Regions from separate parts of the Mycobacterium sp. G7A2 genome, predicted to be linked through region 2. Evidence: predicted binding sites of a transcription regulator. Region 2 holds the regulator's gene; the other holds the start of a gene.
What was found. Region 2 encodes LexA, which represses DNA repair genes until DNA is damaged. Its sites were predicted from a motif close to CGAACANNTGTTCG; they were not measured.

Region 1 (14,933 bases), 740 kb from region 2:
GGTGGATCGGCCGACCGAGTTTCGGCGGACCGCACAAGTAGCTGAATGTCGCGTGCGAGACTGTCGCGCATGGCTATCGAGATCGCCCGACCCAAGCTGGAAGGCAAGATCGCCGTCGGCTCCGACCGCCAGATCGGATTCGCTGAGTTCGGCGATCCGCAGGGGCGTGCGATGTTCTGGCTACACGGCACCCCCGGCGCGCGCCGCCAGATCCCGGTGGAGGCACGCCTCTACGCCGAGGCCAACCGGATCCGACTGGTCGGCGTCGACCGCCCCGGCATCGGCGCGTCGACGCCGCACGAGTACCACCGCGTCATCGACTTCGCCGACGACCTGCGCACCATCGCCGACACCCTCGGCATCGACAAGATGGCGGTCATCGGGCTTTCCGGTGGCGGCCCCTACACCCTGGGCTGCGCGGCGGCCATGCCCGACCGGATCATCGCCGTCGGAGTGCTCGGCGGGGTGGCCCCGACCCGAGGCAACGATGCGATCGGCGGCGGCGTCATGGGCAACGTCGGTCTCCCGGTGGCACCGATGCTCGAAAGGGTCGGAACACCGCTGAGCCGAGTCGCCACCGGGCTGATCCGACTGATAAAACCGGTGGCCGAGCCTGTGCTGTATCTTTACGCGGCCATCTCGCCGGAAGGCGACCGCAGGCTACTGGAGCGCCCCGAGTTCAAGGCGATGTTCCTCGACGATCTGCTCAACGGAAGCCGCAAGCAACTCGCGGCTCCGTTCGCCGACGTGGTGGTCTTCGCCCGGGACTGGGGTTTCCGCCTCGACGAGGTCAAGGTTCCGGTGCGGTGGTGGCACGGCGACCGCGACCACATCGTGCCTTACGCGCACGGCGAGCACGTCGTCGCGATGCTGCCCGACGCGGAGCTCTACCCACTGCCCGGCGAGAGCCATCTCGGCGGCCTCGGCGAGGCCGAGGCCATCATGGCGACGATGAGCGAACTGTGGGACGACTATCAGAAGGACCGGAACAAGGGCTGAGCTCGGCTCAGCGCTTCAGCCAGCCCTGCACGGTCGGCAGGTGGCTGCTGTAGGTCTGCATGATGTCGTCGTGGTAGAGCGTGCCGCCGGTGATCGCGGAATCGCCCCGCCAGAGAACATGGATGCGCACGACGCCCTTGTCGAAGTAGTCGCTGCGGTCGGTGCTCCGGTGATGCCAGCCGGTCTGCTCGGCGAGCGCCGTGACGGCCTGCCGCTCGTCGGTGTCAACCATCAGTGATTCTCCAAGTCTGTGGTCTGGGTCCGTGCCACCTTATCCCTCGCCGAGCAGCGCTCGGCGCAGCATGTGCATCGCCACGGTCGTCGAGCGTTCCCGGACGTCGCTGCGGCCGCCGGGCAGCACGCTGGTTCTGGTCAGCATCCTCGCCGATGAACCGTCGTCGGCGAGCGCCACGGTGAAGCAGACCGTGCCGACGGGCTTGTCCTCGGTGCCGCCGCCGGGTCCGGCGATCCCGGTGATCGCCACCGCCGTGTCTGCGCCGAAGCGCTGCAATGCGCCGTTGGCCATCGCCTCGGCGACCGGCTCGGACACCGCGCCGAACCGCTCGATCAGACCGGGTTCGACACCCAGCAGTTCGCTCTTGGCCCCGTTCGAATACGCCGCCACGCCTCCGGCCACGTACGCCGACGAGCCCGGTCGGTCGGTCAGCCGCGCCGTCAGCAACCCTGCGGTGCACGACTCGGCGACGGCCAGCCGTCGCCCCGTCAAGAGCCCGGCCACCTGCTCGTCGACCAAGGAGCCGTCCTCTGAGTAGATCTCACGGCCGTGGCGGTCGCGCAGCACCTCCAGCAGATCGGAGTACGCGGCGGCGTCCTGCGGTTCGAATCGGGTGACGATCTCCAGTTCCCCGCGCCGCAGGCAGGTGGTGATCTCCAAGCGGTCGAACCCGCTGACGTCACGCTCGGCGTCGCGCAGCGTGTCGGCCAACCCGGACTCGGGCAAGCCGAACATCCGCACCGTCTCCTGACGGAACTCGGTGCGTCCTGCGATCGCGGCCTGCACGGCGTCGGTCGCCACGGCCGCCGACCACATGGGCTGCAGTTCCCGTGGCGGCCCGGGCAGTACGACGATCGTGGGACTGACCTGCGGGGTGCCCGGAACCACGACCCCGGGGGCGGTGCCCACGGGGTCGAGCACCGTCGCCCCGGCCGGTACCAGAGCCTGCTTGCGGTTGGCGTCGCGGACCGCCGCGGCGTCCACGCCGGGAAAGCGGGCCATCAGACCTGTCACGATGTCGTTGATCCGCGCTTCCAGCGCGGTGTCCAACACCAGCTCCCGCCCACAGAATCGGGCGACACGCTCGACCGTCATGTCGTCGGCCGTCGGGCCCAGACCGCCACTGGTGATGATCAGGTCCAGGCCCTGGCCGGCCAGAAAGCGCAGCTGCGCGTCGACGTCGCCCGGTCGGTCGCCGCACAGCGTGATGTGGGCCAGATCCACGCCCAGCTCCAGCAGCCGATCGGCGAGCCAGGGGCCGTTGCGATCCTGTACCCGCCCGGTGAGGACCTCGGTCCCCGTCACCACGATGCCCGCCCGTGCACTCACAGATCTGGACCCTACGCACCGCCGAGCGAGGCTCGGCGCCCAGTGCTACTTGTGTGGCACGTCGTTGGTCAGTCCGCCGTCCATCACGAACTCGGCGCCGGTGGAGTAGCGCGACTCGTCGCTGGCCAGGAACACCACGAAGGTCGCCACCTCGTCGGGTTGGCCGGGACGGCCGAGCGGGATGCGCAGCATGTTGTCGGGGAAATGCTTGGTCATCGGCGTGCGGATGAAGCCGGGGTGCACCGAGTTGACGCGGATGTTGAACTGCCCGAGCTCGAGTGCGGCCGACTTGGTCAGTCCGCGCACCGCCCACTTGGAGGCCACATACGGATGCACCATGACCGCGCCGCGCAGCCCTTCGATGGACGAGATGTTGATGATCGAACCGCCGCCGGCCGTCTTCATCGCCTCCACCGACGCCTGCATGCCCAGGAAGGTCCCGGTGAGGTTGACGTCGATCACCTTCTGCCACTTGACCATGTCGAACTGTCCGATCATGCCCAGTGCGACGGTCCCCGCGTTGTTGACCAGGACGTTGAGCCGACCGAAGTCGTTCACCGCGGTCGCGACCGCGGCCTCCCACTCGTCGGCCTGGGTGACGTCGAGGTGGACATACCGGGCGGAATCAGGATGCGCGGCGTTGATCTCGTCCGCCAGCGCCTTGCCCTTGTCGTCGAGGATGTCGCCGATTACGACCTTGCCCCCTTCGGCAACGAGCGCCCAGGCATCGGCGGCGCCCATCCCCTGCGCGCCGCCACTGATCAGTGCCACTTTTCCGTCCACACGTCCCATGGGCGCCTAACTTACCCGAACGCGCGACGTCGACTAGAACATGTTCCAATTCGCGCGGCGAGCACGCATACTGCTGGCCATGGCTATCCGCGTGGCGCTCATCGGTACCGGAAACTGCGGCAGCTTGGCGCTGCGCCAGCTCATCGAGGACGACCGCTTCGAGCTGACCGACGTCTGGGTGTCCACCCCGGCCAAGGTCGGCAAGGATGCCGGCGAACTCGCCCGACTCGACGTCACGACAGGGGTGCGGGCGACCGACGATCTCGACGCGGTGGTCGCGGCCGGGCCGGACTGCGCGGTGTACTGCGCGATGGGCGACGTGCGCCCGAAAGAGGCGATGGCCGACGTACGCCGCCTGCTGGAAGCGGGGATCAACGTCGTCGGATCCGCGCCCGGCGCGCTGCAGTATCCCTGGGGCGTGATGCCCGAGCGGTCCATCGAGCGCACCGAAGCCGCCGCCGGCCAAGGTGCGGCCAGCGTCTTCATCACCGGAGTGGACCCCGGTTTCGTGACCGACCTGCTGCCACTTGCGCTGGCGGGAACATGTCAGAGCGTCAAACAGATCCGCACGATGGAGATCGCCGACTACGCCACCTACGACGGCGCCACCGTCATGTTCGACGTCATGGGCTTCGGTAACGAGCTCGGTGATCTGCCGATGCTCTACCAGCCGGGCGTCCTGAGTTTGGCGTGGGGCACCGCGATGCGCGAGCTGGCCGCCGGTCTCGGCGTGGAGCTCACCGAGATTCGCGACTCAGTCGAGCAGGAGCCCGCCCCCGAGGACATCGAAGTCGCCGTCGGGACGATCGCGGCGGGCACGGTGGCCGCGGTGCGCTTCCAGATCGAGGGGCTGGTCGACGGTGATCCGGTGATCGTCGTCGAACACGTCACGCGTCTGCGTCCCGACCTGCGCCCCGACTGGGCCCAGCCCGCTCAGGAGGGCGGGTCGTACCGTGTCGAGATCACCGGAGAACCGTCGTACGTCATGGACATCTGCCCGAGCAGCCGCAACGGAGACCACAACTACGCGGCGATCCTGGCGGCGGCGGGACGAATTGTGAACGCGATCCCCGACGTGGTGGCGGCGCCTCCGGGTATCCGCACGACGCTGGATCTGCCGCTGGTCACCGGACGAGGCACCTACCGGCGGAACTGAGGTCAGGCGCGGCCGATGCCATTCCACGCCAGGCGCACCCGGGTGCCGTCATCGGAGGTGTCGATGTCGGACTCGTCGGACAGGGTTTCCATCAACGGAATGCCGCGGCCCCGGGTGCGCGGCACCGGATCGACCTGTCGCGGGCGCCAGGTCCCGCGGTCGCTGATCTCGACGACCAGCTTCTGGCCGTCTGAGTGGTAGATGGCCCGCATGTCGATCGTCCCAGGACGCTCGGCCAACACATAGGCGAATTCGGCGGCATTGGCCAGTGCCTCGTTGATGGCGAGCACCAGATCGCTGAATCGCACCGCGTCCACCACGAAGAAGCGCTTGAGCCAAAGCGCGAACTCTTCACGCACGTGCGCGACGGCCGTCGCGTCGGCGTCGAGGCCCAGACGTTCGAAGCGATCGGAGTTCGCGACCTCAGCCGGCGGCATGGAATCGATCATGGCAGTCGGTGGCTACCCCGCAGAGCACGTTCCTATGCGACCTTCCTACGTGTGGTACGCGGCGAGCGCCTCGTCCAGATTCGGATGCAGGCTGACGATGTCGGCGATTCCCACCAACTTCAGCGGGCGACTGGTCGCAGGGCCGTCGGCGACGACCCTCAGGGTCACATCGGAACCGGCCTTGTCATGTGCGGCCACCAACACGCCCATTCCGGCCGACGCCAGGAACTCGACGTCGGTGAAGTCCACCACCACGCCCGCGGGCCGCTGATCCAGCGCGGTGTCGATGGCGGTTTCCAGCTGGGGTGAGGTGAGCATGTCGACAACACCGGACACCGATACGACGGCCACTCGATCGACCCAACGCTCGGTGACGACACAGTTGGAGGAAGCTGCTGCTCCCTCAGCCCCAGTGGTGTCCTCGGCTGCTTGCTCGTCCAAAATTCACCTTCCCATTTCAGGCCGCTCTTCGCTTACGGCGAGAGCACGTCGAGGCGGACTCCGTGTGCGCTCGCGCAGGCTGCTTCCTGAACCCGGCAAGACCAAACTACCTAACTGACCACAACGGTCCTTTGCGACCGGCCACAGATTAAACCAGGTCTGTCCCACACGCCCGTAGCATGGCGAGTCAACACCGGGTGCGAACACAGGAGGACCGATGTCGACCGAGGCCGCGGATCCCCTCGATCCGGTCGCGCAGATCGCATCGAGCCCGTCCGGCCCCCACGTCGGCGCGTTCTTCGACCTCGACGGCACGCTCGTCGACGGATTCACCGCCACCGCGCACGCCGGGGATCGCATCCGCCGCCGCCAGGCCCGAATCGGCGAGGTGCTCGGCGTCGTCGAGGCGGCGATGCGTTACCGCTTCGGGCGCGTGCATTTCGAGAACCTGCTGGTACGCGCCGCGGGCTATCTGCGTGGCGAGTCGCTCACCGAGCTCGACGTGATCGGCCAGCGGCTGTTCACCGAGCGCGTCCGCACCAGGGTGTTCCCCGCCATGCACGACATCGTGCTGGCTCATCAACGTCGCGGACACACCGTGGTGCTCAGTTCGTCGGCGCTGACCATCCACGCCGAGCCGGTCGCCCGGTATCTGGAGATCGACCACGTGTTGTGCAACCACTTCGAACTCGATGACGACGGGCGGCTGACCGGGCGGATCGCCAAGCCGGTGATCTGGGGCAGACAGAAAGCCGCTGCGGTGCAGAAGTTCTGTGCCGCCAACGACCTGCAGCTGTCGAACAGCTACTTCTACGCCGACGGCGAGGAGGACAAGGCGCTGATGGCGGTCGTCGGTTTCCCCCGGCCGGTCAACCCGCGACGCGGTCTGGCGGTGATGGCGGCGGAGCAGGGGTGGCCGGTGCTTCGCGTCAGCGCTCCGGGTCGGGGTCTTCTGGGCAGCAGGCGTGGTGTACTAAAGTAGAACACGTTCTAATTCCGGCGATCGCCCCACTAGGAGCAGACGATGCACACTCCCCTGTGCGACCAGCTCGGTATCGAGTTCCCCATCTTCGCGTTCACCCATTGTCGTGATGTGGTGGTCGCAGTGAGCAAGGCCGGCGGCTTCGGCGTGCTGGGCGCGGTGGGCTACACGCCCGAGCAGCTCGAGATCGAGTTGAACTGGATCGACGAGCACATCGGTGACCATCCCTACGGCGTGGACATCGTCATCCCCAACAAGTACGAGGGCATGGGTTCGGACATGTCCGCCGACGAGTTGACCAAGACCCTGCAGGACATGGTCCCCCAGGAGCACCTCGACTTCGCCAAGAAGATCCTGTCCGACCACGGTGTGCCCGTCGAGCAGAGCGGCGAGGACGCACTGCAGCTGCTCGGCTGGACCGAGGCGACTGCGACCCCTCAGGTCGAGGTCGCGCTGCAGCACCCGAAGTGCACCATGATCGCCAATGCGCTGGGCACTCCCCCGGCGGAGATGATCAAGCACATCCACGACGAGGGCCGTGTCGTCGCGGCGCTGTGCGGATCGCCCTCCCAGGCCCGCAAGCATGCCGACGCCGGAGTCGACATCATCATCGCCCAGGGCGGCGAGGCCGGAGGACACTGCGGAGAGATCGGTTCGATCGTGCTGTGGCCCCAGGTCGTCAAGGAAGTGGCGCCGGTGCCCGTCCTGGCCGCCGGCGGGATCGGCAGCGGCCAGCAGATCGCAGCCGCGCTGGCACTGGGTACGCAGGGCGCGTGGACCGGCTCGCAATGGGTCATGGTCGAGGAGTCGGAGAACAGTCCTGTCCAGCACGCCGCCTACGCCAAGGCCACGAGCAAGGACACCGTGCGCAGCCGCTCGTTCACCGGCAAGCCGGCTCGCATGCTGCGTAACGACTGGACCGAGGCTTGGGAGAGCCCGGACAACCCGAAGCCGCTGGGGATGCCGCTGCAGTACATGGTGTCCGGGATGGCCGTCGCCGCGACGCACAAATACCCCGACGAGTCGGTCGATGTGGCGTTCAACCCGGTCGGGCAGGTGGTGGGTCAGTTCACCAAGGTGGAGAAGACGGCCACCGTGATCGAGCGTTGGGTGCAGGAATACCTGGAGGCCACCGGCAGGCTGGAGCAGCTCAACGAGGCCGCCAGCGTCTGATTTCGATCCGATTCCGGTGTCGCTGATCGCTCGACGCGGTCGGCGACACCGGAATCGTATTTTTTCGGCCCGCGATTATGTAGGGTTACATACATAGGATCGGCGAGAGGATCGGACGCATGGCGAGTGCTCGGGAGCGGATGGTCGTCTCGGCGGCGCTGTTGATCCGCGAGCGTGGCGCCCACCCGACCGCCATCGCCGACGTGCTCGCGCACAGCGGCGCCCCGCGCGGGTCGGCCTACCACTACTTCCCGGGCGGACGCACCCAGCTGCTCTGCGAAGCTGTCGACTACGCCGGTGAATTCATGGCCGCACACCTGGGCCGCGCCTCTTCCGGTCTGGACGCCCTCGACGACTTGTTCGAGTATTACCGAGACCAGCTGCAGCGCAGCGACTTCCGTGCCGGCTGCCCGGTGGTCGCGGTCGCCGTGGAGGCCGGCGATCCGGACAAGCACGAACAATCCGCCGCGGTGCGTGAACGTGCCGCCGCCGTGTTCGCACGGTGGCGCCAGGTCATCGGCGAACTGCTCACCGCCGACGGCGTCTCCGCCGTGCGGGCCCGCGAACTGGCAGTGCTGGTGCTCTCCTCCTTCGAGGGAGCTCTGGTGATCGCCCGGGCAGCCCGAGACCTCGAGCCGGTCGAGGCCGTGCATGCCCAGCTGCGCTCGCTGATCGTCGCCGAAACGCCTTCCGCCCGAACGAATCGAGAATCGCGATGACCGACCACGACCGCGCCTGGCAACCCACCGCCTGCATCCTCTGTGAATGTAACTGCGGCATCGTCGTCGACGTCGACGACCGGTCTCTGGCTCGGATCCGGGGAGACAAAAGCCATCCGGCTTCGCGCGGCTACACCTGTAACAAGGCGTTGCGACTGGATCACTACCAGAACAACCGCAACAGACTGGCCTCCCCCATGCGTCGGGAGGCGGACGGCACCTACACCGAGATCGACTGGGACACCGCGATCGCCGAGATCGCCTCGGGATTCCGCGGAATCGCCGACACCCACGGCGGCAACACGATTCTGTACTACGGCGGCGGTGGGCAGGGCAACCATCTGGGCGGTGCCTACAGCGGCGCGTTCCTCAAGGCGCTCGGGTCGCACTACCGCTCGAACGCGTTGGCGCAGGAGAAGACCGGCGAGCACTGGGTCGATGCGCAACTGTACGGCAACCACACACGTGGCGAATTCGAACATGCCGAGGTGTCGGTGTTCGTCGGTAAGAACCCGTGGATGTCCCAGAGCTTCCCGCGCGCCCGGGTGGTGCTCAACGACATCGCCAAGGATCCGACCAGGTCCATGGTCGTGATCGATCCGGTCGTCACCGAGACCGCGAAGATGGCCGACTTCCATCTCCGGGTGCGGCCCGGGACCGACGCATGGTGTCTGGCCGCGTTGGCGGGGGTTCTGGTACAGGAGAACCTCTGCGACGAAACGTTTCTCACCGAACATGTCACCGGCGTCGACGCGGTACGCGCAGTGCTCGCCGAGGTGCCGGTCGACGATTACGCGCAGCGTAGCGGCGTGTCGGCGGACCTGGTGCGCGCCGCTGCGCGGCGCATTGCGACCGCCACCAGCGTCGCGGTCTTCGAAGACCTCGGCGTGCAGCAAGCGCCCAACAGCACGCTGTGCTCCTACCTGAACAAGATGCTGTGGATCCTGACCGGCAACTTCGCCAAACGCGGCGGGCAGCATCTGCACTCGTCGTTCGCGCCTCTGTTCCGTGCCGGCGGGGTGGGCCGAACCCCGGTGACCGGAGCGCCTGTCATCGGCGGGTTGTTGCCCAGCAACGTCATCGCCGAGGAGATCCTGACCGATCACCCCGACCGGTTTCGCGCCATGATCGTCGAGAGCAGCAATCCGGCGCATTCCGTGGCCGACTCCGGCATGATGCGTCGCGCTCTGGGCGAGCTGGAGTTGCTCGTTGTCATCGATGTGGCCATGACCGAGACTGCTCGACTGGCCCACTACGTGCTGCCTGCGGCCTCGCAGTTCGAGAAGGCCGAGGCGACGTTCTTCAATCTGGAATTCCCGCACAACACCTTCCACCTTCGGCACCGTCTGATGGAGCCCTTGCCGGGGACTTTGCCCGAACCGGAGATCTGGGCCCGGCTGATGCGTGCTTCGGGTGTCGTCGGTGACGCGGAGTTGGCGCCGCTGCGTGCAGCAGCCCAGCGAAGCCGTGCGGACTTCACCGCAGCATTTCTCACCGCGGTCGGCGAAAACCCGGGCCTCGGTAAGGTGCTGCCCTTTGTGCTCTACGAAACACTGGGACCGGCTCTGCCGGAAGGACTTTCGGGTGCGGCCGCGCTGTGGGGGCTGGCGCAGAAGGCTGCCATGACCTATCCCGAGGCGGTCCGGCGCGCCGGGCATGCCGACGGTAACGCGCTGTTCGACGCCATCCTGGCGGGCCGCTCAGGGGTGACGTTCACCGTCCACGAGTACGAGGACGATTTCGCGCTCATCTCTCATGAAGACCGGAAGATAGCGCTGGAGATCCCCGCGTTGCTCGCCGACACGCGAGCGCTGGCCGCTGCACCGATCGGCTTGACGAGTTCTGAGTTCCCGATCGTCTTGTCGGCCGGTGAGCGGCGGGCCTTCACCGCCAACGACATCATCCGAGACCCGGCCTGGCGCACCCGCGACACGGACGGCGCATTGCGCATCAGTGAAGAGGACGCACGCGAACTCGGGCTGGCGGACGGCAGCCGCGCGCTGATCACCACGGCGACCGGCCGGGCGGAGGCGACCGTGGAGATCAGCGCCGCGATGCAACCCGGACATGCCTCGCTGCCCAACGGCTACGGCGTCGACTTCGTCGACGACGACGGATCTGCTCGAGCCCCCGGTGTGGCGCCCAATGCGCTGACGTCGGTGGGGTGGCGCGACGCCTACGCGGGGACTCCATGGCACAAGCACGTGCCTGCGCGGATCGAGCCGGCACGGGCCCTCGCGGCACCGGGCGGAAGCCGGGGCTAGAAAACGACCACGGTCGGTAAGAGCCGGGGTCGGTAATGGCCGGGGTCGGTAATGGCCGGTTAGGGTACGACCGGGCTAGGGAACGACTGGCTGGGGAACGACCGGGGTCGGCGGGGCGGCCTGTGCCGGGGCAACGGCCGGAGCCGGGGCAGGCGGGGCCGACTGCGGTCCGGCAGACATGCCAGGCTTCGGCGTCGAGGTCATGGGGCGCTGGGTGAGCAGCAGCAGCGCGTCGCTGCCGCTCACTTCCTGGGTCTGCATGGCATGCCACAGATCGCGCAGGTAGCCGAGCCGGGAGGTGCTTGCCGGCGGCGTGGTGCTGGTGCCGGGCGGCAGGTTCTCGGGGCTGGCGAGGTGCGGGACACTCTCAGCGGGCGCCTGGGCGGGCGCTGCGACTGAGACGGCCGGTGCACCCGCAGGGCCGGCTGCCGCGCTCACGGCGTCAGGTGCGGGGCTCGCAGCGCCAGGTGCCGGGACCACGGCATCCAGGGCCGGGCCGGGCACGGGCCCGGCCGCCTCGGCGTAGAGCGGCGCAGGAGGCGGTGCCGGCGCCGGCGCAGGATCGGCAAGTGCGGGGGCGGCCGCCAACAGACCCACCACGGCGGCGCCACCGAGGACGGACAGCGTCTTCGCGACGAACTCGAACTTCACCGGTTCCCCCTAGGGCTCTGCGGGTTCTTCAGAGGATCTCATCGGGTGATTCCCCAGCGGCGCCGAATTCGTTACATCTCCGAGCAGACTTTGGCCGCACTTCGCCGAACTCGGCTCATCGACCCGGGACTGTGGTGTAGCAATTTGTTAAGGCCTCTCCGACGGTTAAGGAGCTCACGCATGCCGACTCCCACCCTCCCGCCCGGATTCGACTTCACCGATCCCGACCTCAACCGCGATCGCCTGCCGGTCGAGGAACTCGCCCAGTTGCGGCGCAGCGCCCCGATCTGGTGGAACGAACAGCCATACGGTGACGGCGGATTCGACGATGGTGGGTACTGGGTCGTCACCAAGCACCGGGACGTCAAGGAGATATCCAAGCGTAGCGACGTGTTCTCCAGCCTGGAGAACACGGCGCTCCCCCGCTACCCGGCCGGCTCCACGCAGGAGCAGCGTGAAACCGGGAAGTTCGTTCTGCTCAACATGGACGCACCGCACCACACGCACCTTCGCAAGATCGTCTCCCGCGGGTTCACTCCGCGCGCCGTGGAACGGCTTCGCGAGGATCTCGACCAGCGGGCCCAGAACATCGCCAAGGCCGCGGCGGCTGAAGGCAGCGGCGACTTCGTCGAACAGGTGTCCTGCGAACTGCCGCTGCAGGCGATCGCCGGACTACTCGGCGTACCGGTTGAAGACCGCAAGAAACTCTTCGACTGGTCCAACCAGATGGTCAGCGACGATGACCCCGAGTTCGCTCACTACGACAATCGCAACGCGGCGACCGAGCTGATCATGTACGCCATGCAGTTGGCGGCCCAGCGAGCCGAGCAGCCCGGCGAAGACATCGTCACCAAGTTGATCGAAGCCGACGTCGAGGGCCACAAGCTCTCCGACGACGAGTTCGGCTTCTTCATGGTGCTGTTGGCGGTCGCGGGCAACGAGACCACCCGCAATTCGATCACCCACGGCATGGTGGCGTTCACCGAGCATCCGGATCAGTGGGAGATGTTCAAGCGGGACCGGCCGAGCACCGCCGTCGACGAGATCGTGCGATGGGCGACACCTGTGACGTCGTTTCAACGCACAGCGATCGAGGATTACGAACTGTCCGGGACGTTGATCAAGAAGGGTCAGCGGGTCGTGATGAGTTACCGATCGGCCAATTTCGACGAGGACGTCTTCGATGATCCGTTCTCGTTCAACATCCTGCGAGATCCGAATCCGCACGTCGGCTTCGGCGGAACCGGTGCCCACTACTGCATCGGCGCCAACCTGGCGCGCATGACCATCGAATTGATGTTCAACGCCATCGCCGACCACATGCCCGACCTGTCGGCCATCGCACCGCCGGACCGGCTGCGCTCGGGCTGGTTGAACGGGATCAAGCATTGGCATGTCGACTACACCGGCAAGGGTGGCTGTCCGGTAGCGCATTGAACCGGTTTGGACTCGAGCGCGGCGCCGGTGTGACGCCCATGCGATATCGAAGGAACCTCGGTGGGCCTCTGCAATGACGACCTCGGTGAAGTCGGCAACACGGCAGCGGTGACCCTTCTGCGCGGAGGCTGCACGGGCCACAATTGTTGCCTCCCCATGTGGTGATGGGCGGCACGCTCTCCACGGGGACGCATCGGCGAGGGCCGAAAGGTCGGTTGGCACCGATGTCCTATCCCGGAGTGTCACCGATGTCCTGAGGCAGAACTGTCACCGCTGTCCTGATACATCGGATTCTCCGGCACCCGTTTTTGTCAGTGGTCGAATGTATGTTCGATTTATGTCGGGGTCTTGTCGGAGGCGGTCGCAGCGGTGCGCGCCGCGGTTGATGAGGCGGCCGGTGCTGGGGTGGATCTGCTGGGTCGTGCGGATCTGGTCGACGCCCTGGATGAGTTGGAAACGGTGTGGTGTCAGCTGCCGGCGTTGCGGCATCGGTTGTTGGCGCGTCTGCAGGTCGAGACCACCGCGAAGGAGATGGGCGCCAAATCGTGGAATCAGGTGCTGGCGGTGCGGTGGCGGATCTCCACCGCCGAGGCGGGGCGGCGGTTGGGTGAGGCGGCGTTGCTGGGGCCGCGGCAGTCGCTCGTCGGGGAAACCCTGCCACCGGTGCTGCCGGCGACCGCGGCCGCGCAGGCCCAGGGTGTGATCAACGCTGAGCATGTGGTGGTGATCGCCAAGGCGGTGGCCAAGCTGCCCGGTTTCGTCGACACCGCGACCCGTGAGGAGTTCGAAACCGATCTGGTGCGCCTGGCGGCCGGGGCCGGACCCAAGGACGTCAGCGATGCCGCGGAGTTGGCGTTGTTCCTGCTCGATCAGGACGGTCCCGAACCCGACGACACCGAACGCGCCCGCCGCCGCGGACTGAGCAAGGGTAAGCAGCGTGGCGATGCGATGACCCCGATCAGCGGGGAACTGACCCCCGAGGCGTGGGCGCTGCTGGAGGCGATCTTCGCCAAGTACGCCGCCCCGGGCATGTGTAACCCCGACGACCCGCAACCCTGCGTCTCCGGCACGCCGTCGCAGGCCCAGATCGACAACGACCACCGCAGCCTGGCTCAGCGCCAGCATGATGCGCTGGTCGCGGTGTTGCGGATCGCGCTGATGAGCGGTCAGCTCGGCCAGCTCAACGGGTTGCCGGTGTCGGTGATCATCCGCACCACCCTGCAAGATCTGGAATCCCGGGCCGGGATCGGAGTCACCGGTGGGGGCACCCGCCTCCCGATCGCCGAGGTGATCCGCCTGGCCGCCCACGCCCATCACAGCCTGGCGGTGTTCGACAAGGCCACCGGGTCGGCGCTGGCGTTGTTTCGGGCCCGCCGGGTTGCCTCCCCCGCCCAGCGGATCATGCTGATCGCCCGCGACGGGGGCTGCACCAAACCCGGCTGCACGGTGGGCGCCTACGGCAGCCAAGCCCATCACGTCGTCGCCGACTGGACCGACGGCGGTAACACCAACGTCGACGAACTCGGCCTGGCCTGTGGACCCGACAACCGCGCCGTCGGCCCCGAGGGCTGGAGCACCCGGATGAACGAACGCGGCGAAGTCGAATGGATCCCCCCACCAGCGTTGGACACCGGCCAAACCCGCATCAACACCTACCACCGCCCCGAACGACTCCTACGACCCCCCGACCAGCAGCCAGCGAACCCTTCGACATCGAGGCGTTCGGGCGATCCCGGCGTCGGCCTGCAGGGCGATGGCGCGGAATCAGACCGTGCCCAAAACCGCCCTTCCGACCCGCCGAACGACACCCAATGCGGCGACAACCAACCGATCACCGACGAGCTGCTCGACGACCAACCGATCGACTATGAACTGATCGACGACGAACCCCGCGATGAGCTGATCAACGACGCGCTGATCGACCACGCGCTGACCGGCGACGAGCCGATCGACCATGAACTGACCGGCGACGTGCCGATCGACTATGAGTTGATCGCAGACGAGCCCAGCGGTCACGAACCAAGCGACTGCCAGCCGATCGGCCATGAACTGATCGACGGCAAACCGATCGACTATCGGTTGACCGAACCATCGCCGAGCGACAACGCCGGCGAACCCGAAGAATGCAACGGCTACGCCGACCCCGGCGAACCTGACAACCCCGACGAATCCAGTAGCCCCGGCCAACCCGGCGGACCCGCACCCCCAGACGGCCAAGCCGCCTGAGCGTCTGATCGCCTCACCGCCGAACAGACACACGGCCGCACGGCTGACTGACCACGCGTGGTGGCAGGCCGTGATGGTGC
Region 2 (14,933 bases):
CGCGCGTTCCCGGTCCAACTCGGCGAAGTGCGAACCGCGACGCCGGTTGAACATCTCGCGCGCGGCCGAATAGCGCTTCCACAGCGCGTCATCGGTCTTGCGGTCCAACCCCGTGACCGTCTTCCACTCCTCGAGGATCGCGCGCATCCGATCCCCGGCGGCTTTCCACTGCTCGGAGTGTGCGGCCAACTCCTCGGCCTCGGCGGCCAGCGCCTCTTTGCGGGCGGTCAGTTCGGCGCGCAACTCCTCGCGCCGGGCTTTCTCCTGCTGGCTGGCGAGGTCGGCCTGCTCGATCACGGCCGCCAACCGCGCCGCCAGCGAGTCGACGTCACCGAGCACATGAGCGGTCGGCAGGGTTTCGGCCAGTGCCGACGCCGCCGAGCGCACCTTGCGGGCATCCCCGGTGCCGGCGACCAGACGCTGCTCGAGCAGGACGACCTCGGTGTGCAGGTCATCGAAGCGACGGCCGAAGTGGGTGAAGGCGGCTTCGGCGTCGCCGGCCTGCCAGGAGCCGATGTTGCGTTCACCGGAAGACGTGATCAGCCAGACCGTGCCGTCGGCGTCCACCCGTCCGAATCGGTGCGGGTCGCTCGTGGGAACCACGGTGACCGGGACCGGTGCGGCCGGCGCGGCGGGCTGGGGACCCGGACGCGCCGCCCCGGGCTTGGGTTTGGCCAGGGCTGCCGGCGACGGTCGGCGGCCCGGCGTCGCCGAGGGGATCGGCGGGGCGTCCGTGTCGGGTGCCTCGGTGTCCTTTGCCGAGCCCGGTTCGGTGATCGTCATGGTCGGTTACCTCGTGCCCTCCGCGCGTCATCCGCGCACCTGCCGCGCAGCGCGGCGCCCGTCAGCTGGTCGGGAACACCTCACCACGAGTCGCCGTGGCGAGAACGCTCCTGGTAGCTATTGAAACAGGTCGCGCCGCTCTGCGCCCATGCCTTGGCGATGGCGCCTGGCAGGGTCCGGTGCACAACGGGGGGAGGTCGTCGGTGGCGAAAGCGGATATCGCCGTCCTGCTCGCCCTCGGCGCCGCCTTCTTCATCGCGATCGGCGACGTCCTCCACCAGCGTTCGGCCCTCGACGTGACCGACGAGCCGGTCGGGCACCTGCAGCTGTTCACCCGGCTGCTGCGCGACGGCCGCTGGTGGCTGGGCACCGCGGTGGCTGCGGCCGGCTTCGGGCTCCAGGCTGCCGCGCTCGCTTTGGGGTCGGTGCTGCTGGTGCAAGCGCTGCTAGTCACGTCGCTGCTGTTCGCGCTGCCGATCAGCGCCCGGCTCGCACACCGCCGGGTGACACGCTGGCAAGGCCTGTGGGCCGTCCTGCTCGCCGGATCGGTCGTCGTCATCGTCACCGTCGGCAACCCCACGGCGGGGCAGACGCGGGCCTCGGTCGAGACCTGGCTGGGCGTGCTCGCCGTGCTGGGCCCGGTGCTGGCGCTGTTCCTCGTCGGTGCGCGCATGTGGTCCGGGCCCACCAGCGCGGTGCTGCTGGGTGCGGTCTCGGGCACCTTGTGGGGCGTTTTCGCGGTGCTCACCAAGTCCGTGGTGCATCGGCTCGACGTCACCAGCTGGGCCGGTGCGCTGGAGCTGATGCGCACTCCCGAGCTCTATGCGTGGGCCGCCGTCGCGGTGGCGGGCACCGCGTTCCAACAGGCCTCGTTCCGCGCCGGGCCGATGACGGCGTCCCTGCCCACCATGACGGTCGCTGAACCGATGGTCGCCGCCGTGCTGGGTGTCGTGGTCCTCGGCGAGTCGTTGCGTCCCGACGAATCCGGTTGGTTCGTGCTGATCACAGCGGTGGCCGTGATGGTGGTTTCCACGGCGGCGCTGGCACGCGGCGAAGCGGCTATCCGACCACCGCCGTGACATGGGCGGCTAGGTTGGTGCGCGTGCTCAGCGCCGTCGTCCTCGTCCCGTCGGCACCCGTGATGATCGCTGAACTGGCCGGTGCCGCCGCCACCGAGACCGCCGATCTGCGTGCCGCGGCGGTGTCCGCGGCGCGGGGTCTGCCGCCGCGCTGGGTCGGTGTCGGGGTCGCGTCCGAGGACGCCGTGATAGCTCCCGACGCAGTCGGTACCTTCGCCGGATACGGCGTGGATCTGCCGGTTGCGCTGTCCGCCGCAGCCCTCGGCGGTCAACCCGCGAGGCTGCCGCTGTGCGTGCTGGTCACGGCCTGGCTTCGCGGCACGGCCAACCCGGCGGCCCGCGCCGAGGTGCACACCTACCGCGGGGACCACCCGGCGGAGGCGGCCGTGGCGCTGGGACGGCGGCTGCGCGCCGCCCTCGACGCGTTCGACGAACCCACCGGCGTGCTGGTGGTCGCCGACGGTGCGAACACGCTGACCCCCGCCGCGCCGGGGGGATACGACCCCGACGCGCTCGCCGGCCAGCACGCCCTCGACGATGCGTTGGCCGGCGGCGCCGCGTCCGCGTTGGTCGGGCTCAGCGAGAACGCTGTGGGCCGGGTGGCCTATCAGGTGCTCGCCGGTCTCGTCGCCCCGGCGCCGCGATCGGCCGACGAGCTCTACCGCGGCGCTCCGTACGGCGTCGGCTACTTCGTCGGCCGCTGGACGCCGTGACCGCCGTGCGGCCGCTGGCACTGGTGGGCCCCACCGGTACCGGCAAATCGGAGCTCGCGTTGGCGGTGGCCGATCGACTGGCCGGGGAACTGCCGGTGGAGGTGGTCAATGCCGACGCGATGCAGCTCTACCGCGGCATGGACATCGGCACCGCCAAACTGCCTGTCAGCGAACGGCACGGCGTGCCCCACCACCAGCTTGATGTCCTCGACGTGACCGAGACGGCGACCGTCGCGCGCTATCAGCAGGCCGCGGCCGCCGATGTCGATGCGATCGCCGCCCGGGGGGCGCTGCCGGTGATCGTCGGCGGGTCGATGCTCTACATCCAGTCGCTGCTCGATCAGTGGTCGTTCCCTGCCACGGATCCCGTCGTGCGGTCCCGCTGGGAACAGCGGCTCGCCGAGATCGGGGTCGCCGCCCTGCACGCCGAACTGGGTCGCGTGGACCCCGCCGCGGCAGCGTCGATCCTGCCCACGGACGGCCGGCGGATCGTGCGGGCGCTGGAAGTGGTGGAGCTGACCGGCCGGCCGTTCGCCGCGTCCGCGCCGCGCATCGGCATCCCACGCTGGAACACCGCCATTATCGGGCTGGACTGGGACACCGCCGCGCTCGACGATCGGCTGGCCCGGCGCACCGAGCGGATGTTCGAGGCCGGTCTGGTCGACGAGGTGCATGTGTTGCTCGACCGCGGGCTGCGCGAGGGGGTCACCGCGGCTCGGGCGTTGGGTTACGCGCAGGTCCTCGCCGACCTCGACACCGGGGGAGACGGGTCCGGTGCTCGTGAGCCGACGTTCGTCGGCACCCGCCGTTACGTCCGCCGCCAACGCTCCTGGTTCCGTCGCGACCACCGCATCACCTGGCTCGACGGCGCTTCGGCCGACAACGTCGAGGTGACGCTGCGGGTGTGGCGGGACGTATCCTGAACAGGTGAAGTTCGCCAAAGGGCACGGCACGGAGAACGACTTCGTCATCCTGCTCGATGAGCCCGCCGCCGTCGCGCTGGCGCCGTCCGCGGTGGCCGCGCTGTGCGATCGCCGACGGGGGCTGGGCGCCGACGGAGTGCTTCGCGTCACCACGGCCGGTGCCTTGCTGTCGGCCGGTGTGCTCGATCGCCTGCCGGACGGCGTCTCCGCCGGGGACTGGTTCATGGACTACCGCAACGCCGACGGGTCGTCGGCGCAGATGTGCGGCAACGGGGTGCGGGTCTTCGCCCACTACCTGTGGGTGGCCGGGCTGGAGCGCCGGCGCGAGTTCGTGGTCGGCTCGCTGGCCGGGCCCCGGCCGGTCGAAATCCGTGCCGTCGACGCCACGTTCGCCGACATCAGCGTCGAGATGGGCAAGGCCAACCAGTTCGGCACCGGTACCGCCGTGGTGGGCGGCCGGACGTTCACCGGATTGGCGGTCGATGTCGGCAACCCGCACCTGGCCTGCGTGGACGCCGCCCTGACCGCTGACGAGCTGGCCTCACTCGACGTCGCGGCACCCGTGCGCTTCGACGCCGGGCAGTTTCCCGACGGGGTCAACATCGAAGTCCTCACCGCCGCCGTGGACGGCGTGGCCACCATGCGGGTGCACGAGCGGGGCGTCGGCGAGACCCGGTCCTGCGGAACCGGAACGGTCGCGGCGGCCGTCGCGGCGCTGGCTCATCGCGGGGATGCCACCGGGGCGCTGCAGGTGCGCATTCCCGGTGGACAGGTCACCGTGACCGTCACCGACGCCAGCAGTTTTCTGCGGGGTCCGTCAGTGCTGGTCGCGCAGGGCGAACTCGCCCAGGAATGGTGGCAGGCCCAGCAGACGTTAAACGAGGTGCATGAACAGTGATCTCCGTGCGAACCTTGATTCGCCTATGACCCACCCCGACTTCGTCCACCACACCCCCAGCGCCGGTGAGCTGGCGCTCGACGACCGCACCGCACTGCGCCGGGTGGCCGGCCTGTCCACCGAACTGGCCGACATCTCCGAGGTCGAGTACCGCCAGCTACGTCTGGAACGCGTCGTGCTCGTCGGCGTGTGGACCGAGGGCAGCGCAGCCGACGCCGACGCCAGCCTCGCCGAATTGGCGGCGTTGGCCGAGACTGCAGGCTCCGAGGTCCTCGAAGGCGTGATCCAGCGTCGCGACCGGCCCGACCCCGCCACCTATATCGGCTCGGGCAAAGCCGCCGAATTGCGCGACATCGTCGCCGCCACGGGCGCCGACACCATCATCTGCGACGGTGAACTCAGCCCGGCCCAGCTCACCGCGCTGGAGAAGATCGTCAAGGTCAAGGTCATCGACCGGACCGCGCTGATCCTCGACATCTTCGCCCAGCACGCGACCAGCCGCGAAGGCAAGGCGCAGGTGGCGCTGGCCCAGATGGAGTACATGCTGCCCAGGCTGCGCGGCTGGGGCGAGTCGATGTCGCGGCAGGCCGGCGGCCGTGCAGGCGGTGCCGGCGGTGGGGTGGGCACCCGCGGCCCGGGTGAGACCAAGATCGAGACCGACCGCCGCCGCATCCGCGAACGAATGGCCAAGCTGCGCCGCGACATTCGTGCGATGAAGCAGGTCCGCGACACCCAGCGCAGTCGTCGCGTCGCGAGCGACGTCCCGGCGGTGGCGATCGTCGGTTACACCAACGCCGGCAAATCCAGCCTGCTCAACGCTCTGACCGGTGCGGGTGTACTGGTCGAGAACGCGTTGTTCGCCACGCTCGAACCGACCACGCGCCGTGGGCAATTCGCCGACGGCAGGCCGTTCGTGCTGACCGACACGGTCGGCTTCGTGCGCCACCTGCCCACCCAGCTGGTCGAGGCGTTCCGCTCGACGCTCGAAGAGGTCGTCGGCGCCGAATTGCTCGTGCACGTGGTGGATGGCTCGGATGTGAACCCGTTGGCCCAGATCAATGCGGTACGCCAGGTGGTCAACGAGGTGGTGGCCGAATACGGCATCGCACCACCGCCAGAATTGTTGGTGGTCAACAAGATCGACGCAGCCGACGGTCTCACGCTGGCGCATCTGCGGCGTGCGCTGCCTGACGCGGTGTTCGTGTCGGCACACACCGGCGACGGACTGGGGCGGTTGCAGTCCCGGATGGCGGAGTTGGTCGAGCCGCGCGACACAGTGGTGGATGTCACCATCCCGTACAGCCGCGGGGAACTCGTCAACCGGATCCACGCCGAAGGACGCGTCGACGCCGTCGAACACACTGAGGCCGGCACCCGGATCAAAGGACGGGTGCCGATGTCGCTGGCGGCGGGCCTGGCGGCCTTCGCGACATTCTGACCAGTGCGAATAGGGTGCCGGCCCGGCTGTGCGGTAGGGTTGTCGACGTCGGCTGCGGCAGAACAGTGTTGACACCACCGCAGGTAGGCACCCGCCTCTGAACGCCGACATCAGATCATTTCCCACATCACGTGGCGTGGCGACATTCGCCACCGTGTGCGCACTACCGCTGGACGAACTTCGTCGCGGTCAGCCGGGCACACACCGCCCGAACGCCGGAAAGGCACACATGACCACCCACACCTTCGCAGATCTCGGCGTGCCCGCACCTCTGGTGCGCGCGCTGGCCGCCAACGACATCACCACACCGTTTCCCATCCAGGCCGCAACGCTGCCCGATTCACTGTCGGGCCGTGACGTCCTCGGCCGCGGTAAGACCGGCAGCGGCAAAACGCTGGCGTTCTCGATACCGCTGGTGGCCGCGCTGAGCGAACACCGCAGCCGGCCGAACCGGCCCACCGGCCTGGTGCTGGCCCCCACCCGGGAACTGGCCACCCAGATCACCGCTGTGCTGCAGCCCTTGGCTTCGGCCAACGGATTGAGCGTCACCACCATCTTCGGCGGGGTGTCCCAGAACAAGCAGGTCGCTGCGTTGCGCGCGGGCGCCGACATCGTCGTGGCATGCCCGGGGCGCCTCGAGGACCTGATGCGGCAGAAGCTGATCAGCCTCGACGACGTCGTGACGACCGTGCTCGACGAGGCCGACCACATGGCCGATCTCGGCTTCCTGCCCGGCGTCACCCGCATCCTGGCGGCCACCCCGGCCGGCGGACAGCGGCTGCTGTTCTCGGCCACGCTGGACAACGGCGTCGACAAGCTGGTGCGACGCTTCCTCTCCGACCCCGTGGTGCACTCGGTCGACGAGGTCAGCGCTCCGCCGGCGGCCATGACCCACCACGTCTTCCACGTCGGGGGAGTCCAGGCCAAGAAGGAGCTGGTGCACCTGCTGGCCTCGGGGACCGGGCGCCGAATTCTGTTCATGCGCACCAAACATCAGGCGCGCAAGCTCGCCAAGCAGCTCACCGAATCGGGAGTGCCGTCGGTGGATCTGCACGGCAACCTCTCCCAGCCCGCCCGCGACCGCAACCTGGCAGCGTTCAGCAGCGGGTCGGCACGGGTTCTGGTGGCCACCGACATCGCGGCCCGCGGCGTGCACGTCGACGGCGTGGAATTGGTCGTACATGTCGACCCTCCGATGGAGCACAAGGCCTATCTGCACCGGTCGGGGCGCACCGCGCGTGCCGGCAGCGACGGTGACGTCGTCACCGTGGTGCTGCCCGAGCAGCGCAGAGACACTCAGCACCTACTGCGCAAGGCCGGGATCTCGGTGCGTCCACAGGAGGTCACGGCCGAGTCCGCACAGGTGCAGGCGCTCGTCGGCGACATCGCGCCGCTACGCGCCCCGGCGCCGAATCCCGCTCCTGCGGCGAAGAACTCCGGCGGTGCGCCGCGCACGTCCGGTCCGCGCCGAAACGGAGGTGGCCGTCGGCGTCGGCCGCGTAACACCGGGGCGCGGGCGGCGACCGCCACCTCGTAGACGTCCTGGCTCGACGCATCACACCGCGGGTCGGCGCTTCTGCGCCGGCCCGCGGTGGCGTCGCCTCAGCGAAATTCGATCGTCGGACCGAACTTACGGTCCTGTGAACGCACGCCGGGGCTCGACCAACCATCCGGTTGGATGGGGTACGTTGACAGACACGTCTGTCAAACGTCCGTACCGACGATGGAGGACATCACCATGGGCCTGGGAACCGACAAGGCGGCCCCCGTCATCGCTTATCAGCGCACCCTGTTCGAACCCGAGCACGATTTGTTCCGAGAATCGTTCCGCGCGTTCCTCGAGCGGCATGTCGCCCCGTACCACGAGCAGTGGGAGGCCGAAAAGCTCGTCGACCGGGGGGTGTGGTTGGAAGCCGGCAAACAAGGTTTCCTCGGTATGGCCGTTCCCGAGGAGTACGGCGGCGGCGGCAACCCCGACTTCCGCTACAACACCATCATCACCGAAGAGGTCACGGCCGGCCGCTACAGCGGCCTGGGCTTCAGCCTGCACAACGACGTCACCGCGCCCTACCTGATCCGTCTGGCCAACGAGGAGCAGAAACAGCGCTGGCTGCCGAAGTTCTGCACCGGCGAACTCATCAGCGCCATCGCGATGACCGAGCCGGGCACCGGTAGCGATCTGCAGGGCATCAAGACCCGCGCCGTCAAGGACGGCGATCACTACATCCTCAACGGTTCGAAAACGTTCATCACGAACGGGATTCACTCCGACCTCGTCATCGTCGTCGCCCAGACCGACCCGGAGAAGGGCGCGCTGGGCTTCTCCCTGTTGGTTGTGGAGCGCGGCATGGAGGGGTTCGAGCGAGGCCGAAAACTCGACAAGATCGGTCTGGACGCCCAGGACACCGCGGAACTGTCCTTCACCGATGTGCGGGTCCCCGCGGCGAACCTCCTCGGCGAAGAAGGGCAGGGGTTCATCTACCTGATGCAGAACCTGCCCCAGGAACGCATCAGCATCGCGATCATGGCGGCGGCGGCAATGGAGGCCGTGCTGGACCAGACGCTCCAGTACACCAAGGAGCGCAAGGCCTTCGGCAAACCCATCGGCAGCCAGCAGAACAGCCGCTTCCTGCTGGCCGAACTGTCCACCGAGGCCACGCTCGTGCGCATCATGGTCGACGAATTCATCCGGCTCCACCTCGATGAGAAGCTCACCGTCGAGCAAGCCGCGATGGCCAAGTGGTACTCCACCGAAAAGCAGGTTCACCTGATCGACCGGTGTCTGCAACTGCACGGTGGATACGGGTACATGCGCGAGTACGACGTCGCCCGCGCGTTCCTGGACGCGCGGGTGCAGACGATCTACGGCGGCACCACCGAGATCATGAAGGAGATCATCGGCCGCAGTCTCGGCGTCTGAGCAGGTCGGAAACACGGCAGATTCTTGTGCTGGACCGGCGAGGTGGCTTGGTTATCGGGGTCTGCTGACGCACAGTGAACGGACGCGGTAACTTTCTCAGAATTTCTCGAGGGACGCACCGAGGACTTCGAGACACCGTCGCCGACCGCGGGGAGGATCAATGAGCCGGCAGCCGCTGGTGCGCCTACGAATGCTCGGTCGTGCGACGATCGCGGTGGTGGGGGTCGCTACGGCCTTCCTGCTGGCACCCGTCGCCGCCGCCCAGCCCGAAGCCGAGGCCGATGGCGCCATCACTGCGGCGTGGCAGGCCAGCGGTGGTGATACCGGTCCGCTGGGAGCGAGAACCGGCGGCGTCTACCCGGCCGGCGACGGGTTCGCGCAGAACTTCGTCTCCGGTGTCATGTTCTTCACCCCCCAGACGGGGGCGCACTACATGCAGGGCGCCATTCTGGAGAAGTACGAGTCGCTGGGCGGCGCCGCCGACAGCGACCTTGGCTTCCCCACGATCGACGAGGGGCCCGGGCTGGCTCCGGGCAGCCGTAACAGCACGTTCAGCGCGCCGGACAACCCGGTGATCTTCTGGACCCCCGAGCACGGAGCCCGCGTGGTGCGGGGGCCCATCAACGCCGCATGGGACCAACTGGGTGGATCGACCGGTGCGCTGGGCGTGCCCGTCGACGATGCCACCTACGACGGATCAGTGGTCAGTCAGGATTTCGCCAGCGGAGCGCTGTCGTACGACTCCAGCACCAAGACCTTCACCACCGAGCCGCCGGAGCTGGCCGACCAACTGACCGATGTGGCCGTCCCCGACGACCCGGTTTCGGCGATCAACGCAGCGCGCCGCGCCGCCGGCGGTCCGCTGGGCCCGCTGGGAGAGGCCCAGGGCGAGCCCTACGAGATCGGCGACGACGGCTGGGGCCAGGACTTCGTCAACGGCAAGATCTTCTACACCCCGGAGACCGGTGCGAACGTGGTGACCGGACAGGTCCTGGCGAAATACGAGAGTGTGGGCGGTCCGCAGGGTGATCTCGGGTTCCCGGTGACCAGCGAGAGGGACGGTGGGCTGGAGCCGGCAAGCCGGATGAGCCAATTCGCCGCCGACGACGACCCGGTCATCTTCTGGACTCCCGACTACGGCGCTGTGATCGTGCGCGGCCCGTTGAACGCGGCGTGGCAGGAACTCGGCGGAGCGACCGGGGAGCTGGGCGCCCCGGTGGCCGATCAGACCCAGGACGGCGACGTCATCACCCAGCGGTTCGCCAACGGATCCATCTCGTGGAACACCGCCTCAGGTCAGTTCAGCACCGACCCGGCGAGCTTGGCCTCGCAGTTGGCCGGCTTGGAGGTGCCGGGCCAGGAAGCCCCCGCTGCCACTGCGACACCGCAGGCCTCCGACGCCGACGAGGGCACCGGATTCCGGTGGAGCTGGTGGTGGTTGCTGGCCATCGTCCCGATCCTGCTACTGGTCGCGGTGGTGGCCTTCGCGGTGATGCGGAACCGCCGCCGTGACGACTCGCCCGGATTCGCCGACGAAGAGGACGACGACGCCAGGTATGTGGCCGCGCCCGCCGGTGAGCGGCGAGACGACGGGTACGGCGGCGAGGACGAGTTGTTCGGCGACCTGTACGCCCGCGAAGGGTTGGGATCGCTGACCGCGGCACCCGTGTCGTCGGAGAGCGCCCACGATGTCTCGACCCCGCTGAGCTTCTGGAGTACCGCCGGGGCGGCGCGCCCCGACGATGCCGAGCAGGAGGATCCCGACGCCGTCGACACTGCGCCGACGATGATCCACACCCCCGACGAGATTGCACCGCCTGGCGAGGTGGCGACCCCTGACGAGCCGGACGCGTACGAACACGTTCCCGCACCTGCCGTCGCGGCGGAGTCCGATTTCGATGACGAGTACGACGAGGACTTCGATGACGAGTACGACGACTTCGCCGGGGGGGACGCGATCGGCGAGCCCGAGGCGAGCGACGAAGCAGACGCGGTCAACCACGCCGACGCGGTCAACCACGCCGACGCGCGCTACGAGGCGGACGCCGTGGGCGGCCCCGAACCGGCGGCGGATCGCGAGTTCTACGCCGACGAGGTGCCCCCGCCGGGGCCCGTCTTCGAGCGTGATCCGTTGACCGATACCGGTCGGCACGCGCGGATCGACATCGACGAGCCGTCTCCCCTGGGAACAGCGCTGCACATGGGGCTCGATGATCCACGCGAAGTGCCGGGCGGCTACCCGGTGAAGGCAGACACCCGATCGGGTCTGTACTGGGTGCCTGACAGCCCCGAGTACGGCGACGTGGTCGCCGAAATCTATTTCGCCAGTGAGGAGATGGCGCGCACGATGGGTTTCGTGCGCGCCGGATAGGTCCGCCTCGTCACACCTTGCGGATGACGGTCACGACTTTGCCGAGGACCGCGGCGTCATTGCCCGGGATGGGCTCGAACGCCGGGTTGTGCGGAAGCAGCCACACCTGGCCGCGGGTTCGTTTGAAGGTCTTCACCGTGGCCTCACCGTCGATCATCGCCGCGACGATGTCGCCGTTGTCGGCGACGTTCTGCTGACGGACGACCACCCAGTCGCCGTCGCAGATGGCCGCGTCGATCATCGACTCGCCGACCACCTTGAGCAGGAACAGCGAACCTTCCCCGACCAGTTCCCGGGGCAGGGGGAACACGTCCTCGACGGCTTCCTCGGCCAGGATCGGGCCACCGGCAGCGATGCGACCCAGCACCGGGACGAACGTCGGTTCCGGGAGCGAATCGGAACCGGCCACGTCGGTGGTGACGACCGGTGTCGCCGCGTCGTCGGCACCCCGTACGTCCACTGCGCGGGGGCGATTGGGATCGCGGCGCAGATACCCCTTGCGCTCCAGGGTGCGCAGCTGGTGGGCCACCGATGAGGTGGAGGTCAACCCGACCGCGTCGCCGATCTCTCGGATGCTGGGTGGATAGCCGCGGGTGGTCACCGATGTCCGGATCACGTCCAGGATGGTGCGCTGACGGTCGGTCAGGCTGGTGTCGCGGTCACGGGGTGCCTCGGTGCCGGCCGTGCTGTCGCTGTCGTCGCTCATGTGCCCGAATCTAGACCGTCACGGCGACAGAATCAAACATGTGTTCGACGCGTGTCGGGCCCGCGGAACTTGTCGGTGGGGTGGCCTAGCGTTCGCAACGGTTCGATCACATGTTCTATCCATCGAACACATGATCGACTATCGTTCGAACACAAGAGCGAATCCGAACCGCGAGGGAAGGGCAGTGAAGATGACGATCACCCCGGAGTACGACACCTGGAGCCGTCTGGAGGCCGGGCCCGCGTACGAGGCGACGTGGCGACCGGCCGGCCATGCCACGCCCCGTGAAGTGCCGGGTGCGTTCCGTCCGCGCCGACGCGCGGTCTCCGCGCACCGTACGCGCCGCCCCGCCGGGTCGGCGATGCGGTACCGGGGCACCGGAGTGCTGCTGTCGCGGGCCTCGCATCGGCCGCGGCCCATCACGCCCTTCACCACGGTGCTGTTGGCGGTCGTCGCCGGCGCGATCACACTGTGGCTCGGCCTGGTCGCCCAGGCCGGGGGCGTCGTGGGCGAGACCGCCGAGGCTCCGCCGAGCCGGCTGGCAGTGGTGCAGGTGCAGGCGGGGGAGTCGTTGCAGCAGATCGCCCAGCGAGTGTCGCCGGACGCCCCGGTGTCGGAGGTCGTCGACCGTATCCGGCAATTGAACGAGCTGGAGTCGGTTGCCGTCGACGCCGGTCAGACCCTCATCGCCCCGGTCGGTTGAGGGGGAACTCGCCATGACTGGCACCTGGCGCCGCCGTGACGCGCCGCTGCCGGCTCGTACTCGCTGCATGACCGCCGGTCCGGTGGCGGGCCGACCAACTCGGGCGCAGGTAGTCTCGATGGGGTCCGAAGTGGTTGTCCGTCGGTGTGGCGAAGGAGCGGTGATGCACTGTCCGTTCTGTCGTCATCCTGATTCGCGGGTGGTCGACTCGCGTGAGGCTGACGAGGGCCAGGCGATCCGGCGACGCCGTGCGTGCCCGGAGTGCGGGCGGCGATTCACGACGGTCGAAACAGCGGTTCTCGCCGTCGTCAAGCGCAGTGGTGTCACCGAGCCGTTCAGCCGCGAGAAGGTCATCAGAGGTGTGCGGCGCGCCTGTCAGGGCCGCCAGGTCGACGACGACGCCCTGAACCTGTTGGCCCAGCAGGTCGAGGACGCGGTGCGCGCGACGGGTTCGCCGGAGGTCCCCAGCAACGAGGTCGGCCTGGCGATCCTCGGCCCGCTGCGCGATCTGGACGAAGTGGCCTACCTGAGGTTCGCATCGGTGTATCGCTCGTTCTCCTCGGCTGAGGACTTCGAGCGGGAGATCCAGGCGCTGCGGGCGCATCGGAAGGTCCCGGCGCCGGGCTGACCCAACTGTGGTGGGCCCGTCAGTCGATCTGACGGACGTGGTCCTCGACGACGCGGCCGGCCACCTTGACCCACCCCTCTGGGGTCCATGTGGTTTTGATGACCGATCCTCGACCCTGGACGATGGTGAGATCTCGGCTCAGATATTCAGTCATGCGGACTGCGGCAGCGCCGGTGGCCTCGTCCTCGGTGATGCCGAGGCGGGGCGCGAACATCCTCGATCTGATCGACCCGGCTTCCCGGTCGATCCAGGTCCACAGATAATGCTCGGCGTCGTCGCTGTAGTCCTCGGGATCGGCGGCCGACAGTTCGTCGGCGGTGGCGAAGTCGTAGATGGAGAACGCGGGAGCCCACTCCGCGCGGGCGCTGACCGACGCGAGTTCGCCTTCGTAACCGATCTGCACGATCCCGGCGGGCACCTGCAATGTCTTGACCGGCGTACCGCGTTGGTGCAGCCACCACGCCGCGCCGACGGTCGGGTGTCCGGCGAACGGCAGCTCGGTCGTCGGAGTGTGGATGTGCGCCTGGGTGGTGTGCGTTCCTGCCGCCGGCATGGTCACGAAAATGGTTTCGCTGTAACCCAACTCGGTGGCCAGCCGCTGCCGGTCGGCGGGCTCGACGCTGGCGGCGTCGATCACGCCGAGGAGATTCCCGTATCTGCCGTCTTCGTCGGTGAACACGCGCAGCACTGTCACGTCGATCGCCATGGTGCCGACTCTACGTGGCCGCACCACGGCGTAACGTCAGGTTGCGCTGCGTTCGTCGGCACCCATGGCGTCGAGCACGGCGACACGGGTTCCCACCGAACCCGAGATCGATGTCTCGCTGATGCCGGCGCGCAACAACTCGCGCAGGTAGTCCTGGTCGTAGACGGCGGGATCGGTGCTGTCGATGAACTGTTCGACCACCTCGACGAATCGGTCTGGATCATCGTGGAACGGGAAATGGCCGGAGCCCTGGAAGATCTCCAGCTGCGACCCCGGCATCGCCGCGTGCGCCATCTCGGCGTGACTGACCGGGATCACCGAGTCGTGACTACCCCAGATCAGTTGCACGGGAACCGATTGCGTCAGATAGCAGCGGTCGAGCATGGTGACGACCTGACCGCGCCAGTCGACCACGGCGCGCAGGGTGCGCGCGAACGCCGACGAGGCGGTGGGCTCGGGCAGATCGGAGAGAATGCGCAGGGCCTCGTGGATGTCCCTGCCCGCGCGGGTGGAGCCCAACAGAGCGCCACTGCAGCGTCCGACGGCCTGCAGCGCGGGAAGCACCAGCGGCAACCGCAGCAGCGCCAGGGCCTCGCTACCCATCGGCATCGCTGCGACGCGCAGCGCGAGGTTGACATCTTTGGTGACTCCGCCGGCACCCACCAGGATCAGCCGGTTCACCAGCTGCGGAAACTGGTAAGCGAACTGCATGGCGACGCCGCCACCGAGCGAGTGCCCCACCACGGTCACGCTGTCGACGTCCAGCACACTGAGCAGATCGCGCATGCCGTTGGCGTAGGCAGCCACGGAGTAGTCGGCGCGTGGTTTGTCGGACCTGCCGTGGCCGAGGAGGTCGGGGGCGATCACGGTGAACCGTTGAGCAAGCTTGGTCTGCACCGTGCTCCACGTCGTCGAGTTGTCGCCGATGCCGTGGATGAGCAGGATCGCCGGACCCGAGCCGGCCACCCGAAAAGCCCGGCGATAACCGTGAATGGTGCGGAACTGCAGCGTCGGCGTGAGCTCGCGCACCGAGCGCAGGTTCGGCTTGCGCTCGGTCATCGGTGG

Region 1: the regulator LexA is predicted to act here: its motif matches at 12,947-12,960, upstream of ACEWX3_RS14280 (HNH endonuclease signature motif containing protein).

What each region holds. Positions count from the first base shown of each region.
Region 1 is NZ_CP169251.1:2,946,280-2,961,212, forward strand. It holds gene ACEWX3_RS14210 (amidase) at 1-41, shown strand, start outside; gene ACEWX3_RS14215 (alpha/beta fold hydrolase) at 70-999, shown strand; gene ACEWX3_RS14220 (hypothetical protein) at 1,007-1,231, opposite strand; gene ACEWX3_RS14225 (competence/damage-inducible protein A) at 1,271-2,563, opposite strand; gene ACEWX3_RS14230 (glucose 1-dehydrogenase) at 2,609-3,355, opposite strand; gene ACEWX3_RS14235 (diacylglycerol kinase) at 3,435-4,511, shown strand; gene ACEWX3_RS14240 (ATP-binding protein) at 4,514-4,960, opposite strand; gene ACEWX3_RS14245 (STAS domain-containing protein) at 5,006-5,401, opposite strand; gene ACEWX3_RS14250 (HAD family hydrolase) at 5,619-6,383, shown strand; gene ACEWX3_RS14255 (nitronate monooxygenase) at 6,426-7,556, shown strand; gene ACEWX3_RS14260 (TetR/AcrR family transcriptional regulator) at 7,676-8,275, shown strand; gene ACEWX3_RS14265 (molybdopterin-dependent oxidoreductase) at 8,272-10,539, shown strand; gene ACEWX3_RS14270 (hypothetical protein) at 10,615-11,190, opposite strand; gene ACEWX3_RS14275 (cytochrome P450) at 11,371-12,627, shown strand; gene ACEWX3_RS14280 (HNH endonuclease signature motif containing protein) at 12,976-14,853, shown strand.
Region 2 is NZ_CP169251.1:3,685,570-3,700,502, reverse strand. It holds gene ACEWX3_RS17575 (DUF349 domain-containing protein) at 1-783, opposite strand, end outside; gene ACEWX3_RS17570 (DMT family transporter) at 987-1,862, shown strand; gene ACEWX3_RS17565 (hypothetical protein) at 1,886-2,575, shown strand; gene miaA (tRNA (adenosine(37)-N6)-dimethylallyltransferase MiaA) at 2,581-3,498, shown strand; gene dapF (diaminopimelate epimerase) at 3,503-4,396, shown strand; gene hflX (GTPase HflX) at 4,422-5,834, shown strand; gene ACEWX3_RS17545 (DEAD/DEAH box helicase) at 6,064-7,371, shown strand; gene ACEWX3_RS17540 (acyl-CoA dehydrogenase family protein) at 7,573-8,754, shown strand; gene ACEWX3_RS17535 (hypothetical protein) at 8,915-11,125, shown strand; gene lexA (transcriptional repressor LexA) at 11,136-11,831, opposite strand; gene ACEWX3_RS17525 (LysM peptidoglycan-binding domain-containing protein) at 12,022-12,534, shown strand; gene nrdR (transcriptional regulator NrdR) at 12,698-13,162, shown strand; gene ACEWX3_RS17515 (PhzF family phenazine biosynthesis protein) at 13,182-13,868, opposite strand; gene ACEWX3_RS17510 (alpha/beta fold hydrolase) at 13,905-14,927, opposite strand.